3 regions of the Paenibacillus sp. FSL R7-0179 genome follow, and region 3 is predicted to be linked to each of the others. Evidence: riboswitches for the same ligand, from Rfam matches in the RefSeq annotation. Region 3 holds a riboswitch; each other region holds the start of a gene.
The links. Region 3 has a riboswitch for cyclic di-AMP ahead of MKX63_RS01655 (hypothetical protein). Riboswitches for the same ligand answer to the same signal wherever they lie in the genome.
Positions count from the first base shown of each region.

Region 1: linked by a shared signal. The riboswitch ahead of MKX63_RS03845 (C40 family peptidase) and the one ahead of MKX63_RS01655 (hypothetical protein) in region 3 are both predicted to bind cyclic di-AMP.
Region 2: linked by a shared signal. The riboswitch ahead of MKX63_RS04200 (3D domain-containing protein) and the one ahead of MKX63_RS01655 (hypothetical protein) in region 3 are both predicted to bind cyclic di-AMP.

Region 1 covers NZ_JBBOCC010000001.1:901,932-907,955, reverse strand. The annotation lists gene MKX63_RS03860 (c-type cytochrome) at 1-192, opposite strand, end outside; gene MKX63_RS03855 (GNAT family N-acetyltransferase) at 319-804, opposite strand; gene MKX63_RS03850 (C40 family peptidase) at 1,085-1,576, opposite strand; cyclic di-AMP (ydaO/yuaA leader) riboswitch at 1,581-1,723, opposite strand; gene MKX63_RS03845 (C40 family peptidase) at 2,112-2,540, opposite strand; cyclic di-AMP (ydaO/yuaA leader) riboswitch at 2,598-2,736, opposite strand; gene MKX63_RS03840 (hypothetical protein) at 2,949-3,782, opposite strand; gene MKX63_RS03835 (M1 family metallopeptidase) at 3,792-5,807, opposite strand; gene MKX63_RS03830 (YwhD family protein) at 5,912-6,024, shown strand, end outside.
Region 2 covers NZ_JBBOCC010000001.1:976,945-982,968, forward strand. The annotation lists gene rnmV (ribonuclease M5) at 1-256, opposite strand, end outside; gene MKX63_RS04200 (3D domain-containing protein) at 418-1,578, opposite strand; cyclic di-AMP (ydaO/yuaA leader) riboswitch at 1,867-2,096, opposite strand; gene MKX63_RS04205 (TatD family hydrolase) at 2,296-3,066, opposite strand; gene MKX63_RS04210 (HD domain-containing protein) at 3,120-4,403, opposite strand; gene MKX63_RS04215 (AbrB/MazE/SpoVT family DNA-binding domain-containing protein) at 4,678-4,932, shown strand; gene rsmI (16S rRNA (cytidine(1402)-2'-O)-methyltransferase) at 5,451-6,024, opposite strand, start outside.
Region 3 covers NZ_JBBOCC010000001.1:394,153-400,176, forward strand. The annotation lists gene MKX63_RS01635 (SDR family NAD(P)-dependent oxidoreductase) at 1-389, opposite strand, end outside; gene ytxJ (bacillithiol system redox-active protein YtxJ) at 570-896, shown strand; gene MKX63_RS01645 (glutaredoxin family protein) at 893-1,135, shown strand; gene MKX63_RS01650 (WD40 repeat domain-containing protein) at 1,246-2,577, shown strand; cyclic di-AMP (ydaO/yuaA leader) riboswitch at 2,814-2,983, shown strand; gene MKX63_RS01655 (hypothetical protein) at 3,119-3,571, shown strand; gene MKX63_RS01660 (hypothetical protein) at 4,130-4,336, opposite strand; gene MKX63_RS01665 (family 43 glycosylhydrolase) at 4,355-6,013, opposite strand.

The DNA of each region.
Region 1 (6,024 bases), 510 kb from region 3:
AAGCTGGTCACCGTGGCAGGAGATACAATTGGCCTTCACTGTGGCTTCTGCGCCCGCAGCGTCCAGCACAACCTCCGGCATGGTCGGCTTGTTCTGTTCGGCTACCTCAGATTTACCGGGTAAGGTAAACATTAAGATTACTGCAAAGGCACAGGCGGCAAAAAACAAACCGCTCATGATCCATTTCTGCATCTGCATCCGTCCCTCCATGTAAGCTGCTGACTCCATTATAGCGGAAGGTGAAGCGTTATCATAGTATGTGTGTCAAAAAAATGAACACAAATGATCCATTTTTTGAAAATCAATCTATTTCTGGTGCTATTCCTCATAGACCATGCAATAAAAAGGCTTATTACCGGTCGGAGTGCGGCGTTCATAGGTATCCGTTATAGTGAACCCGCATTTCTGATAAGCGCGGATGGCGCGCTGGTTCCAGGTCAGCACCTCCAGGTCGATCTCACGCTCCGGGTAACGCGCCTGTGCTGCCTGCACAATAGCCTTCATGAACAGATGCCCCATCCCATGGCCGCACAGCTCGGGCCGCATTCCGACACCAAGCCGGACTACCCCCTCCATCGGAAAGAGCTGGGCAAAGCCGCACAGATCCCCCTGCCCGTTCACGACAGATACATATTGCTCACTTCGCAGCTGCGGATCTCCGAACTCCACCCCCAGCGCCTGCATCTGCTCCCAGGACATCCAGCCGTAAATATTATACGGAGGCTTGTAGCTCCACTCACAGATCTCAGCGGCATGCTGCGGCTCCATAGGCACCACGTAAAAGGTTAACGGGGAGCTTATCATTAGGGGAGACCTCCTTCCAGCCGAAACGGTATCATCCTTTAAAGGGACGGCAAGGCCGTTTCCACTTGTTCTTAATATTAATTATATACAAAAACGGCCAGTTTCGACGCAAATTCCTTGCGGAAATGCAGAAACTTGACAAACGCCAATAATTATTTTCCGAAAGTATAGAATCGGTGTTTTACAAATATAGAGGCGGGTAAGTAATTTTATAGACAAAAAAAGCCCTTCTCCAAGATTTCGGGAAAAATCTCGGAAAAGAGCGTTTGGTTGCAAAAAATTATTGTACATCATCATTGTCTTGGGAATCCGAAGCTACATTCTTGTAAGCATCTGTACTCATGATTCGTTTGGCGCCAACGTAGCGGTTGACGTAATAGCTGTCACTCAGCGAACTGATGGTTACACCACGTGAGGAAGAGGCATGGGCGAATTCGCCGTCACCGACATAAACACCGACATGAGACACGCCTTTACCATTGGTATTAAAGAATACCAGATCGCCCGGTCTTATCTCGTCACGGGACACGGCAGTGCCCATCTGATACTGGGAGCCGGATTGATGGGGCAGGTTAATGCCGATCTTATCAAAAACATACATTGTAAATCCGGAGCAATCAAACCCGTTAGTTGATGTACCGCCGGACACGTATTTGGTTCCGATGGCTTTGTCGATCACTTTATCCATTTTGGAATCCGCGAAAGCGCTTCCTGCTCCGATGGTGAAGATAATGGACAAGCTTAGTACTGCGGCTGCTAGCTTCTTCTTCAAAAGTAAATACCCCTTCCAATGCCTACGAGGTTAGCTTAAGGGTTCGGTTGAAGGTCCCCTATGACCCCTCTTAGAATAGGAGGTCAATTCACCCAAAGTGGTTCCCCCGTTTCCCTAATTCATTAGGGAACTCGGCACGACTGTTGATTAGGATTAGCGGTTCATTCAATACATGACAAAACCTTTGTTAAAAGCGATTCAATAATTACAAAAATGTTACTAAAAGCTCACTGCGATAATTGTAACAAAGACTAAAGCGCTTGGCAATCACTTATAACATATTAATGCATCTTTTTTGCTGTTTTTTAGAGTTATAGCCCTTTCGGAAGACTCATAACTATGCGCAGGCATTATTTTATATGATTTTTTCTTTGTTTTTGCAAGAAAATGCTGTTTCAAGGCTGTAGATTCGGGTAAAAGGTAGAATAAGGAAAAGGAAAAACCCGGAAATGATTACGGCAATAATCATCCCGGGCTCGTATAAGTTACATTTAGTTGTTAGAGGCTGAAATATTCGGGGTATGCTTCAAAAGGTTCAATCGTAAGCGACAGCTTGGTAGGCTGTTGTGCTCATTACTCGTTTGGCGCCAACGTAGCGGTTGGCCCAGTAGGACTGGCTCATCGAACTGATGGTTACACCACGTGAACTTGAGGACTGTGCGAACTTCCCGTTTCCAACATAAATACCGACATGGGACACTCCGTTACCCAGGGTATTGAAGAACACGAGATCACCGGAACGCAGATTGCTCTTAGATACACTTGTTCCAACTTTGTACTGTGCTTTCGAGGTGCGGGGCAAGGAAAGTCCTACATTCTTGAACACATACTTGGTAAATCCGGAACAGTCGAAGCCGCTGGTGGTTGTGCCCCCGGTTTTATACGACGTCCCAATGGTTTTTGAAATCACAGTATCCATTTTGGAATCTGCGAAGGCACTGCCTGCTCCGAGTGTGAATACCATCACAAGACCCAGCGCTGCTGCGGTGCATTTTTTCTTGAAATTCTGACTAATCAAAAGATGTACTCCTTCCAGGGCCTGCGAGGTTAGCTTAAGGATTCGGTAGAAGGTTCCCCTATGACCCCTCTAAAGCGAGATCAATTCACCCAAAATATGGTTCCCCCACTTCCCGGTGCAGGGAATTCGGCGTTTTATGCACCAGAACAGTGACTTATCGGCATTGATTAAATTGCAATAGTTACGGAAGATTTTGCTTTAAATATTACAAGTTTGTTACTACTAGTACAGCCATCATTGTATCAGAGGATTTACTCTTTTGCAAATGCTTTTGTCCTCCGGTTCATGCAAAAAAGAGTCCTGCTCCCTGATAAGGGGCTGTGACTCTCTTTAGTATGCCGCTTCAGCAGCTTATTATTGTGGAAATGATTTACTGGACCAGAGATGGTACTGGGCAGCGATTCCCCACATGTTGAACAGCGTGGAGGGCAGCGGAGCGGCCTGGCGGAGCATAATAGCCGGCAATCCGGGATAGAACAGAGCAGAGGCGCTGCAGAGCAGAATTACGGCCAGGCTTCCCGCTCCCAGAATGACGGATATACCGATCGAAGGCATCAGCATCTTCAGACAGATCAGCAGCGAGGAGAACATGCCGTTACCTGCGGTATAGCCGAACTGCATATAGAGCAGAAGCTTGCGGACAAGGAAGAGATAGAGCAGCCAGCCTAGCACATAAGGCACCAGCTTGAGCAGGAGCTGTACATCGAGAACGCCGCTAAGCAGATGACGGTACATACGCGGAAGCAGCCAATAGAGCGGCAGGAGGGTTAGCGCCCATTCGGCTATGCCGAACACCAGCATCGGTAGCCCATATTTTCTCATTCCGGGAAAAAAGAACAGTCCCCGCGCTCCGGCGCGCTCCTGGTGAAGCTCATGCAGCAGCCCTGCACGGATAAAGGGAGTCACCAGCAGCCTTAGCACTGTCAGCGCCAGCAGCATCCACAGCCAGTGCTGCACGGCAGGGTCGGTGCGCAGCGCGGTCTGACCTTCGATATAGTACAGCAGCCTGCCTATTCCGCTGCCGCCGGCATTCGCATCCGGGTAGCGGAGCAGGACGGGGACAACCGCGCTTTTAATGAATTTGTACAGGAAATATCCCCAGAACAGCCGGTAGATAAATAGCAGAATCAATATATAGAACTGCTCTTTCATACTGATCCAACCGCGGGCAATTGAACTTTTCACCATTCCTTCACCTCACCAGACAAGAGTTCCGAGCAGGGTTTCAAGCAGAGTAGATGCGCTAAGCGTCCAGCGGGAGAGTGTACGCGGCTCAAGCTCCGCCATTCTGAAATTATTTAGATGCCTGCTCTCCAGCAGAATGGAATGCCCCGGATCGATCTCTGCGGAGACCAGCGGCGCTTTATACGCTAACTCGAAGGAAGTAGACTTACCCTCGCCATTCCAGTATTGCTGCACAGTGTACCCGTCTGCGAAGGTGAATTTCACGGGAACATCGGGGTACAGGCTGCCTTTATTGCTTACATCGACCACAGCGCTATAGCGGCTGTCCCCGCCATCGTTGTTGTCCCGTCTGACCGTGAGCCTGATATCGTCAATGGCGAAGTCGGGTGCACCGCCGCTATAGACATACCGTTCAAAATAAGTCTGCCAGGATTGCTTGGTCACTTTCTCCACAACCTTCTGGAAGTCGGCGGTGGACGGGTGCTGGAAGCGGTATTTGTGCACATAGGCGGCGAGGATGGCATCCATATTCTTGGTCCCCGTGATCCGTTCAATATCCTTCAGCACCAGCTTGCCCCGGATGTATACATTGCGCGTGTAGGCGTCATCACCAGTATATTTCCAGGTCTCCAGCTTAAGCGGCTGGGAGGAGGACACCAGGCTTGACTGCAGCGGGAGGCTAGAGACCACACCGTATTCCTGTTCCATCAGCCGGTCTTCGGCATAAGAGGTGAAGCTCTCATCAAGCCAGGCTTCTTCGAATTCGTTACTGGCCACCAGGCCGTAGAAATACTGGTGCCCGATCTCGTGGATGATTGTCCGCTCCAGGGAAGTGCCCGGTGAAGTGTCCATGGCGCCGAAGGCGGTAATCAGGGTCGGATACTCCATTCCTCCGGCCCCGTTGCCGGACTCCGGCGGGACGACAATCGATAAGGTGGAGTAGGGATAAGGGCCGTACCACTTGCTGAATGCCGTCAGTGCAGCCTCGGCCGCCTGGAAGTAACGCTCCTGGAGATGCTTATGCAGCGGGTCCAGATAGAGCTTAATCTTCACCCCGGGTACCTGCGGTGCGGAGAAGGCCTTCTCCGCAACCACGAAATCAGGCGATGCCGCCCAGGCGAAGTCATGGACGTCATCTGCATAGAACTGATAGATCTTGCGCCCCTTTACAACCTTGGCGTCCCTCACCGGAAACCCGGTTGCGGCGACCTTATACTCGGGCGGGACAGAAATCGATACATTGTAGATCCCAAAATCACTGTAGAACTCGGAGTTGCCGTGATACTGGTGCAGGTTCCAGCCTTCTTCCTTGAGTCCTCTTCTGCCGGCCGGTTCATAGACACTAAGCTTCGGAAACCACTGGCCGGCCATCACGAAGTCGCCAGCGGTTCCCATCCGGGCGAAAATTTTGGGCAGCTTGACCTCGAATTTAAGCCTTACCGTCACGCTCTCACCGCCGTTCACCGGCTGCGGCAGATGGACCTTGAGCAGTGTTCTGTCATTGACATTGCCGTCGTCCGGCTGCACATATTGTGTGCGCTGCATTAGCGAGACGCCCTCGGAGGTCCGTAAATCTGTCAGGGTAATGCTCCCGTAACCCCCTGCAGGCATGGTGTCACCGCGAAGCGTACCCCCGGACTCCTTCATGAAGGTGGTGCTGGCGGATGCGAATGCATTGGGATACAGATGAAAGTAGAGCTCCTGGACCGGCTTTGCGCCCGGATGGGTCCAGGTCAGCGTCTCGGAGGCGGCCAGGGTCTCCTTATCGGGCAGGAGCTCCACATCCATGTGGTATTCAACCACGCGCTGGCTTAAAGCCTCTGTCTCCGATGTGTAGATCGTATCGGAAAGATCGGACTGCACGGGCTGCTGCCGGGGGATAATGGCGGGGGACTTGGCCTCTTTTGGAACAGAGGCAGTCCATACGGCAGGGCTATGCCCTGACAGAAACCATATTCCGCCTCCAAGCAAGGTGAGGACAGCCAGGACTGCGAAGATGAGGGTATACCTTAATGAATGTGGCTTCATACTATGATTCCTCCCGTGACAAGCATCTACGGGATGTATATGTTTGCAATCGCCGCATTATTAGCTAAAATTAAATAATTAGTGAATGGAAAGGATGTGCACATGTGGATAACGTACAACCGGAGGGCAAAAAACAAATTGCCTTGAATATTGTGAACGCCAGAGCCAAGCATAAAGGCTTCGGTGCAGGCTCGATTGATCTGAACAATGTATCGCC
Region 2 (6,024 bases), 580 kb from region 3:
GGGTAGCATCCTTCTCCGGGATGAAGGCATGCTTGCAGCCCGGCACCTTGGCCGCGACGATTTTGCGGATTCGCTCTCCGGCATGATCCGGGTCGGTAAGAATGATAACACCCCGGCGCTCCATGGCCAGCCTGATCTTGGCAATGACCCTGCTATCCACTGCCGAACCCCCGGTTTCAATTGTATCGGCCTCAACCGCCCGCTTAACGGCAACGGTATCACTTTTCCCTTCAACCACAATTAGCTCTTTAATCATAAATAATTTTACTCCTTACTCCAGAACGCAAAAAGAAGAGGATTCGCTCCCCTTCTTTTTGGCTAAAGAATGTATAAGTGATGAGCGGCAGCTCTCTAAAATTCCGTAAGTGCTTCCCTCACTATATCGTATTAACCGTTAATTTGCAAAAGACATTACTTTTAGTTCAGCTCCGGCTTCACAGGTCCGATCACATAAAGTGTGCGCGACTTGCGGCCGAAATTACGGGCATGGCTCAGCGAATCGTAATAGACATCCACCTTGTTGCCTTTGATGGCACCGCCGGTATCCTCTGCTCGGCGAAACCCTAATCCTTCAATGTACACCCACCAGCCAATTGGTATAACACTGGGATCTACAGCTATAGTGCGGCCTTCCGTTACGCGTGTGCCGGAGGCAGTACGTGTTCCAATACCCGGTTCCTGCGACGAATACGCGGTCATGGATACGTTTTTGATCATTCTTTTATACTCGAAATCCACACCAGCCTTACTGGTAACATTGCTGGCCTTTGCGCTGGCTTTAGATGACTTGGAGGTTGTTACAGGTTTGGAGACTTTGGCAGTAACTACGACGGGCTTAGGAAGCGGCTTGGTTCCAATGGCAATGACTTTGTCCTTGGTAACCGTCTGTACTTCCTTGCCGATCATGCGCATGGATGCCAGCTCGCCATCTTGATAGATCTTCTCGATGTGCTGAATCATTACGCCAGGCCTACCTGCCTGTGCCACTCTTACGGTTCCCTTGGTCAATGAGGGGTCTGCTGTCTTAATGACCCGGAAAGGCAAATTAGTTGTCCGTTGGACCACATGCTTGTTAATCCGGACAATTTTGATTTCCATGTCTGCAGATACTGCGGTGTCTAGCGAAGGGTAAATCTTGTCTAAGCCTTCCAGGCTGTAGCCCAGCTTGCTGATGGCCTGACCAATGGTATCCTCGGTCGTAAATAACGTCTCGGTCTTTCCGTCTACGGTAAGAGCGAACTTTTGCGCAGTGTTAATCACGATACGGTCGCCGTCTTTTATTTCATCACTAAGGCCAATAGATAATTCATCATGCGCCTGCAGCGTAATCTGTTCCTTAGCCAGCACATCACTGAACAGCGTTTCCCGCGTCTCCAGTGTCTGTACCTGTCCGTCTATTACTAGGGTAATTTCTTTTTTGCTCAGACCGTGTACGTACAGCAGTATTAACAGTGCGATAACAATCGATGCCACACCGGCAAGTAAAACTACGCGGGGATTTACTTGCTTCAACCGTAATGCGAAAGACCTGCTGGATGATTGCGAATCATGGGATACCTCTGGTTGGAATACGCCCACTCTTTCCATCCTCCTTACATAGCCCCGTCGTCCAAGTTATATCAAGGTAGACTGTATCATTTCTGACGAAACTAGGTTTGAGTTTGCAACAGGATACGCCCGCACTTGCTTCAGCGTTTCCTGCTCATGGATCGCCTGCTCGGCATAGGTACTCCGGAGATCTGTTATATAACAGTATGCCGGGAGCATCCTCATTATTCAAAACAAAAGAAGCCTAAAAAAGAGTTCATAGAGGACTCTTTCGTGGCTTCCCGGTGTCGAATACGTCGGAATGCTTATGCACGAGGTTTCCTCTCTTACTTGCGCTTACGGGGTTAGCTGTCGGGTTCGGACATAAGAGAGACGCCCTATCTCAGGTCACCCGCTCACGGCGGTTGCCCTCAAATTCACCCCAAGACCACGTAAAGAAATCAAATAATGCCTGCGGCAATTCTGCGTTAGTACTCTTGTACGTTCATGCGGCAGAGCATTATTGGTTCCCCCATTCTCCACTTCCGGAGACTCAGCGAGACGATCCATGAAATTAGTGACTGTCACAGTTACAACAGCTCACTGCACTGAAAAGATGATATCCTGTTTTGATACATGTTGTAAAGGACGATTCAACCACGTTTACGTAAAAAAATGATTAAAATATTGTAATAATCGGCCGTTTTTCCGTTATAAAAGTTTAATATATCCGCTATACTTCATTTTTCACCGCTTTTACTCCCGTTTTCAGAGTATTCCAAATCGTTCCAGTGCGTTCGCATACGTAATTTCCGCCAATTCCTGTAATTCAATCCCTTTTATTGCCGCGGCCGCCTCCGCTACCAGTCTCACATGAGCAGTCTCATTTCGCTTGCCCCGGAAGGGGTGCGGAGTCAGATATGGGGAGTCGGTTTCGATCAACAGCCGGTCCAGCGGAGTCTGGGCAAGCACCTCTTTGGGCACACGTGCATTCTTGAACGTAATCGGTCCTCCAAAAGAAAGATGGAAGCCCAAATCAAGACACATTTTGGCACTTTCCCAGCTGCCGGAGAAGGAGTGCATTACGCCGCCAACCTCGCCTGCCTTCTCCTCTCGTAGGATGCGGATCACATCTTCATGAGCATCGCGGTTATGAATACAGATTGGCATCTTCAGCTCACGGGCCAGCCCGATCTGCTTGCGGAATACTTCATGCTGCACATCCTTAGGGGAGGTGTCCCAATAGTAATCCAGTCCAATCTCACCGATGGCAACCACCTTGGGATGAGTGCACAGGGAGGCGATCCATTCCAGATCTCCGTCCTTCATCGTGATGGCATCCTGAGGATGCCAGCCAACAGCTGCATAAATATAATCATATTTCTCGGCAAGCTGCATGGTCGTCGGTATCGTGTCCCGGTTAAAGCCGATGTTGATCATCTTACTGACGCCAGCTTCCAGTGCCCTGGCAATGACCTCTTCGCGGTCTTCGTCGAATTGTGGAGCGTCCAGATGGGTATGGGTGTCGAATAACTGCATTACATTACATCCTTTCGGCCTGTTATTGTATCTATAATTCCAAGCTTGATCGGTTATTTGGCAAAAATCTCTGCGATGGACGCCGGCAGCTGTGGAAGGGCTTTCTGCAGCCTATCCTGCGGAAAATACAGATGGTGTCTGCCGCGGTGAATACCGCTGATGGAGCGGACAATATCCGAGACCTCGGAGATTTCCCTCAGCCGCTCATGCTTGTCCAGAAGCAGGATCTGCTTGCTGTCAAAGCCGTCTCCCGGACGGAATACGTCATAAGGAAGATCGGTGGGATAATCAATTTCCAGGTCATAATCGGGCCGGAGTCCCGCACCGGCAAAGCTGCGGCGGATTTCGCCAATTCTGTCTGCATCGAGATGCTCCATCTCTACATATTTATACAGTTTACGATGGATAAACCGGCTGCACAAGTCGCTCAGGATCTCATCCTCCTCCAGCGTCCACTGCATGAAGGCAGTCTGCATCAAGGCTTCATCCAGCAGCAAATACTGCCCGACCGTTACCTCTCCGCTGAACAGATCACTTAAAGGCTCGATCATGAAACGGAAGGCATGCTGCTGCTGCACCAGTTCCTTGGCCCGGCGGAGAATCTGTCTGAGAATAATCTCTGAGCTGCGGGTTACCGGATGGAAATAGACCTGCCAGTACATCTGATACCGCGACATCAGGTAATCCTCAATCGCATGCATCCCCGATTCCTTCACAACCACCCGGCCGTCATAAGGACGCAGCATCCGCAGAATCCGGTCGATGTCGATGGTTCCATAATTCACCCCTGTATAATAGGCATCCCGCAGCAGATAATCCATCCGGTCAGCATCAAGCGGTCCCGACACCAAATTGACAACAATTTCATGCTCATAGGTTTTAGAGATGACCGAGGCCACTTTACCGGGGAAATCTTCAGCCACATCACGCAGAATAGCAGTGATCTCTGTATCCTCCAGAATGATACGGCAGGTCCAGTCTTCATGATCCATTTCGAAAGCTTCTTCTATAGAATGTGAAAAGGGGCCATGCCCCAAATCATGCAGCAGTGCCGCACATAGGGTAAGCAGTCTCTCCTCCGGCATCCAGTCCTTGTAGCCGCTCCGTTCAAACTGGGAGATAATCCTCCGCGTAATCTCATATACCCCCAAAGAATGGGAGAACCGGCTGTGTTCCGCCCCATGAAAGGTCAAATAGGAGGTGCCCAGCTGCCGGATGCGCCGCAGACGCTGGAACTCCATAGTATTGATCAGTCTCCAGATAATAGTGTCCTGTACGTGGATATAATTGTGAACCGGGTCCTTAAATACCTTCTCTTCTGACAGCGGTTGCTTCATGAAATCATCTCCTTTTCTTGTTATATATACTACATTGTCGCTATTTGTCGAATAATAGCGATTTATACACTGCCAAATCGACAACATCTTCATAAGCTATTTTAGAGTGATTTCCCCGGTCAAACGCGGAATAAATGTAGTCTCAAAAGATTCCTTAAAATTAGCCTGAAAAAAGGTTGACTGTTTTGGGAATGGTTGGTATTATAAATATCATAAAACAGTGAAGAATGTCGAATAATGACGCTTTTGAACATTGAGAGGAGCAACGATTGTAATGATGAAATCAACAGGAATTGTACGTAAGGTAGATGAGCTTGGACGGGTCGTTATTCCAATTGAATTGCGTCGCACCCTGGGCATTGGAGAAAAAGATGCGCTCGAGATTTACGTGGACGGTGAGCGGATCATGCTTAAGAAATACGAGCCTGCTTGCATTTTCTGCGGCAATGCTGAGAATGTAACTTACTTCAAGGGTAAAATTGTTTGCCATGAATGCATTTCGGCTATCCCTACCCCTGTGACAAACTAAAATAAATAGGGTATAATAGGAACTAATCCAATTGTTAATTCTAACCTTTTTATATCTCCTTGGCCTCCCGTTCGCGCGGGAGGTATTTTTTTTATGTGCTTTTTGGGGACTTTCCCCGGATACCCCTTTTTTTAAAAAAAATCTAACGGACCGAAAAGACCTTATTCCCACGAGAACGCCACCTTTTGCAGCGTAACGGACTCAGACGACCTTATCGTCCTTCTACGAGTCGTTTTGGAGCTGAATGGCAGGGGATAAGGTCCTTGGGGTCCGTTAATCGCCCAAGTGACGACTTTCTTCCCGGATAAAAGCACCTCAGTCCGTTACGCTAAGCCAAACGCTCATAAAGAACACCCCCCCGATTGGAACAGTTGTAATAAACTACATTAAAAAACCAATAAAAGGGACAAAACAATCCATATAAGTGTACGTAATACATTTATTTCATTGGATGTTCAGATGATTAAACCCATTTTTAGGTTTTTTCTGGAATTGGAATAACTACAGACCGCAGTGTTCTAACTCCGCTCCAGCAGTTCATTATAAATATCACGCTTGGACAAACCACGGTCGGACGCTGCCTTTTTCATAGCATCCTTACGCGTTAAGCCTGAGGTTTCATAGTGAGCCACATGTTCCCCGGTACTAAGCTGGCGCCACCAGGAAGACTCGGCCAGCTCGGCCTCCTCTTTACTCTCTCCCTCCAGCACGATCACGTATTCGCCAAGCGGGGGATGCTCCTCCAGCCAGGCCAGACATTCCTCAATGCTTCCGCGCAGGAACTCCTCATACCGCTTAGTCAGCTCACGCGCTAGTGTGATCCGGCGGTTGCCGAAGGCCTCCTGCAAATGAACAAGGGTCTTGGCAACGCGGTGCGGGGACTCATAGAAGAGGAGTGTCCCTTGGGCAGAACGCAGAGGTGTCAGAACGGCACGGATATCCTTGCGCTCCCTAGGTAAGAAGCCGATGAATGTAAAGCTGGCCGTAGGCAGTCCTGAGGCAATCAAAGCCGACAATGCTGCATTCGCCCCAGGCACCGGAATCACCGGAATCTGCTGGCTGACAGCCAGAGCTACCAGATCAGCACCAGGG
Region 3 (6,024 bases):
GTGTTCACGTTATAGATCTCCGCCATCGCTTCATCATCCATATCCACGAGCACCGTTGCATCATCCGACCGGTGGATAATCCCCGCGTTATTGACTATCATATCAAGGTGCCCTGTACTTCCGGCAATACTCCGTGCCGCCTCCTTTACGCTCCCTGCATTGCCGATATCAAGAGGGACCATCCTCAGGCTATCCGGGTATTGCGCTTTCAAAGCTTCAAGTAGCGCAAGGTCCGGCAAATACTGTCCGGCAAACACCATGTACTTACTCTCCAAAAGAGATCGAACGAGGCACAATCCCAGTCCACGGTCAGCACCGGTAACACAAGCAACCCTTTTCATGAGCTCCCCCCTCATATCTGCATGATTATGCACCGAGCCTAGGTTCATCCCTCTCACATTAGCATGGCCTGAGGCCGTTAACAACATCCTGCAAGGGAGGGGCGGGCTAAGCTGAACTTTATTTTTGCTTTAATTTTGAACTATGCTACAATCAAGATTAATAGTTGTTAACAACACAATTGTTGACAACAGGTTTCATTAACTCTTACCCAGGAAGGTGATCCTCCGATGTCTATTCAACAAATTCACACTAAGGAAGAATTACAGCAATATATCGGGCAGCCTGGCAAAAAACTGCTCTTCAAGCACAGCACCACCTGCCCGATCAGCGCCAAGGCCAACGAGGAATTCCAGGCCTATGCACAGCATTCAGATACTCCTGCCGCCGTTGTCCATGTAATCGAAGACCGTCCTGTCTCCAATCAGATTGCTGAGGATTTCGGAATCAAGCATGAATCCCCGCAAATCTTCCTGCTGGAGGACAGCCAAGTCCGCTGGAACACCTCACACTGGAAGATTACCCAAAAAGCGATAAAGGAAGCAGTGGAACAATGAGCGGGAACGTAATTGTCTACTCGACCTCCGGTTGCAGCGAATGCAATCAGGTCAAGCAGCTGCTGGAGAGCAAAGGCATTCCCTTCGAGGTGCGGGATGTGATGACAAGCTCCGTCTATCAGGAGGAAGTGGAGAAGCTGGGCTTCATGGGCATTCCGGTCACCGTATCCGGGGACCGGGCAGTCAAGGGCTTCAATCTTCCTGAGCTCCAGGAGCTTATGGATGCTGCTGTTCTGTAATATACACAAAGGTGCTGTCCTCTCAACAGGAGCAGCACCTTTTTTTTGCGATTCATTGATGTAAAATATGTATATTTATATATATCTGGAGGAACAGGAGGACTGATTAATTGAACTGGCTACAAGATGAGCAGGCCGCCAAATGGCGTGAAGAAGGACAGCGTTATGCGAGCGACGTCAATCAATTCGTACATAAGGGACTGACTGAAGGCTGGGACAAGGCGGGAGATGAACCCGTAGAGGATACACGCGGGGCCCTCGCCGCCACAATCTATAAGATGATTCGGGGAGCTAATGAGCATGGTGAAATTGCTGAGCTGCGGGCGCAATTGCCGGCGGCAACGTGGCCGCTCTCCGGCCACTTTCAGAAGGAGATGCAGGCGGTTCGCGGTATCCATTTCATCAGTGATGATGCTGTGGTGTTCAGCATAGGCTCACCCTGGGAGAAGAATGCAGTTGTGGCTGTGTATAAGGATGTTATTTCCGTATTCGACGAGTTTAGCCTGGTTGGGGCATCTCCTGATAATCAGTTCTATGCGCTCGCCGGAACTCAAGGCATTACCATTATGCAATCCATGAACAGCGAGTTGCAGGGAGAGGTCGTTGCCGAGCTTTCATGGCGTGAGCTAAATGGAACGATTCAAGCGCTGGACCCGGACTTTACTGTTTTGAACTTAGACAGCCTGGACCAGGAGTTACCCTTGGAGGAGATCATTCCTTTTAACGGGGGCGGGGCGTTATTGCTTGTTACGAGCCAGGGAATTTTCCTGGTCCAGCAAGCGCTGGATAAGCCCTGGGAGGTGAAGCTGCTGCATCCTGATCTCGAAGAATATAAAGCAGATGAGATGGAGCATATTGAAATTGACATGCCGCATGGTGCCGTCTCACCGGACGGAAGATGGATTGCCTACGGCAGCCAGGGCAGCGACCATCTTTTATATGACACAACTTCAGGACAGGTTCACTTATTCAATCCGGAATCGAGCTACCCGCACTATACTATATTTACGAAGGACCAGCATAGCGTATGGTACAATGCCTGCCACTTCTATAATGGCGTTACCCTCGCCGTGTCCCTTGAAGATGCGGAAGCAGGCAAGCTTCTGCCAGATCAGGAATATCCGCTTGTCAACGAGGAGGCCCGGGTATATGCGGCGGCAGCGCTGAAGGACGGTGTTGTCATTGGCGACGCCTATGGCTACTTGACGCTCATTGACCTAGAGGGGCGGGAGCTGTGGCGTTATTATGCCGGAAGCACTATATCAGGCTTAGCTGTCAATGCGGATGAGACATTGCTGGCCGTGGGGACTTATGGAGGGATGCTGCATTTCCTGGACCTTCATGCCACCGAGCGTAGCGGCTATGAGATTACAACAGGAGCCGTTCGTGAGGTGAAGCGGATTATTGCCTGGAAGAATCAGAAGGTTCCGCTGTGGTGGTAGTCTAATACAAGGGGCCTTCATCCCCACCGCCGTCTGCCAAAAATAAAAAACAGCGCTTGAGCGAGATAAATGGCGGATAATCTGCTACATATAGGTGTTTTGGCTTTCCTATGCGCAGCTATTCAGGCATTTGCTGAAAACAAGGCGAATAGCACTCTTTTCCATTTTTACAAACCCCCTCCGAAGAGAGTATGATTCGTGTTGAAAGCAAATGAATGCATTCATGAAAATGAGCATATGCATGCACGCTGAATTTCCGTCATGTGGAAAACGGGGGAACCATCCGGCCGTCAGGCCGACTTGGGGTGAATCCGAAGGAGAATGCCACGCGCAGGTCTCCGGCAGGTAGGGCGACTCTCACCGTCCGAATCCGACAGCTAACCTCGTAAGCGTAAGGAGAGAGTCCTGATCCGCCAAGCTTTTGTGCCAGGCGTCTTACGCCCTGTTACCCACAACCGCAGGCAGAGGTCCTCCTCTGCCTGCGGTTTTTTGCGCGCTGGAATGAACTGCACAGTATAGATTCTGAAAGGAACGTGACCACATGCCTGACCCCTTACCGCCCAAACTGACAGCTGCTGCCGGGTTCAACCACTACACCCAGCAATATAGCGGTCCCGTCTATGCGCTTAGCTGCCTGCTGCTGGACAAAGGCGCCCGCGCCGAACAAGCAACCACCGCCACCTTCGCTGCCCTCCATCCACTGTGGCTGAAGGGCAGCCTCACTGGAGACAGCGCTGCTGCGTCTGCTTACAGAGAGTGCATCCGCCAATGTGCCGCGCTCGCGCGGAACCATAGCCGCTCCGCTTCTGTGCTCAACTGGGACGATCACGTTGCCAGTGCCTTATGGTACGGCATCCAGCTCCCCTTGCCCGACATCAGCCAGATCCTGGAGTGCAGCATCCCCGAGCTGAAGGCCCGGCTTAGAGGAATACGCGAACAGATGGCAGCCGCACATTCGGCCTTGCCTGCGGTCCACCGCCCTTCGGCGGGATGAGACTGGGAATAACGCGGGATTCGTGGGATACAGGAATGAGTGCGGCGGAACGAGTTGGCTGTGGCGGAATTAGGATACGGATGCGGCAGAAGGAGTCTGATGTGGCGGAATCAGGATACGGATGCGGCAGAAGGAGTCTGATGTGGCGGGCGGGCTGCGGACTACAAATCCGCTATTTCGGCAAATGAGACTGTTCTGAAGTCCATGCGGACTGAGAGGCGCTTAATTAACCCATTCTGCCTCATTTGGCGCTCCAAACAGCCCGTTAACGTCCTCTCAGTCCGCAACGGGGAGATAATCGGTCTTTTTCACAAAATAAAGGCCTCTGAGTCCGCCTACAAAACAAAATCCGCCCCTCAAAATGGGGCTCTGGCTTCGATGATGACTGAGGTACTTTGCGGGACCCCACAGCATATCAAAAAAAGCCGCAGCATCCGCCGCGACTTAGTCCTTGACTCTCAGCGCCATCACGCACCCATACTGTGCCTGGCTCACCTTTCATAGCTCAACCATCCCATGAACCGATCCTGTCTCCGCCAACTGTTCAGTACATAGAACTCAGCTCTTGCCTTTCCCGCTCTTACCACCCTTGCCGCCCTTGGCAAACCGCCAAAAAGCCATACAGCAGCCGAGTAATCCGGCTCCCAGCATTAGGGTCTGTAACGCCCCCAGCCATGTCGACTGATCCGAGGGGATCAAGCTGCTGACAATAATGAGCAGGATAGAGGCCCCAACCAGCATTGGGGTTTGTCTGCTTTTCTTCACAACCATTCACCACTCCTGTTAGTAATTCTTCACTCTATAGTACTCGAAATCAGCGAAGGAGTCATGCTGGTGGGCATCAACAGAACCGATGAAATTGAACAAGCCTGTAAATCCGCCGATCTCCCCCGGCTCCCCGTTCACGCCTTCATCCGACAGATAGAGAGCATCGATATTCTCTACAAAAGCTTGCCAATCCCCGTTATCCCCCAAGCGGTAAAGGATACTCGCGATGCCTGAGTGGTAGATCAGCTTGAGCTCCGCTGTGTCTTCAGGGACTGGAATGTAATGGTGGACCCGCTCGGTGCGTTCCCCCAGCTTGGCCTGCAGCACAGATAGAACAGTGCCCTTTGATTCGGAGTGGGTCAAGTGAACGTACAGCCAATTATTCGAATCATAGTATAGCCCCATCCCCGCCGTTTCCGAGTAATGATCGGGATGAAACTCCACCTTGGTCTGAACTTCATAATGAAGGGAGGTAGCACGTGTGGCCAACATCGCCGGATTGATCTGCGAGAAGAAAGAATTCTCTCCATGAATGCGCAAGTAACCGGGACGTTCAACCGTATTCACCCATGCTGCTTGCTGGTCCCGGTATGGAGTCAGAAAGTGAAGATCATAGTGCTCCCGGTTAAAATCATCAAATACGTCATGAGAGAGTCTGTCCCCCTCTAGTTCAACACCTGTTAACCCCTCAACCTCCATTTTGGCTACATTCGATCCGTCCTTCATTTCCAGCCAGCCGTCCTCTGTCCAATGCATTTTCTGTATAGAGGTTTCACGGCCTAATGGGTTTAAAAGCGTTCCTTCCACAGGCCGTGACATTAAATGGGCAATGTACCATTCGCCTGTTTGGGTTTGAACTAATGAGCCGTGACCTGCTTTTTGCATGATTGAACCTGGATTATACATCTCAAAATGCCCGGCATCCGGATTGCCCAGTGAGAATAGATGACGCGGCGAGGAAGTGATAATAGGCTCTCCCGACGGATGCGCTTCATAGGGGCCAAAAATATTCTCCGAACGTCCCAGCTCCACACCATGAGCATAACCCGTTCCGCCAGCTGCTAATAGCAGATAGTACATATCTCTATATTTATAGATCTGCGGTGCTTCCGCACAGCCGCGGCTGGTGAAGCCTTGCGTCACCCGGTGCCATTGTCCAGCGATCTTCCCCACATTCAAATCAAATTCAGCGATCACAATATGTCCAGGCGCCTGATACCCTTCACGGGTCTCCCATTCAAGAATGGACACATAGTGTTTGCCGTCTTCATCATGAAAGAGCGCCGGATCGAAACCGATGGATGTCAGATAGATGGGCTCCGACCAGGGTCCCTGGATATCTTCTGCCCACATGGCATAGGAATCCGAGTTAAATTCACGGCCTGCCATGTTTAACATATGTGAATAGGCTAACCAGTACCGGTTCGTCCTGGAATCGTAGGAGAGATGCGGGGCCCAGATCCCGGCTGGAGTATTTGTGCCTCTTAGATTCACTTCCCCTTTATTCAGGGCAAAGGCCGTCAACTCCCAATCCGCTAAATCGTTTGACTTGAAAATTTGAATGCCGGGATTCCAATGAAACGTAGATGTCGCAATATAATACACATCATCTACTCTAATAATAGAGGGATCTGGTGCCATTCCAGGGATTATAGGATTATTAATCTTCGTCATTGATTTGCTTC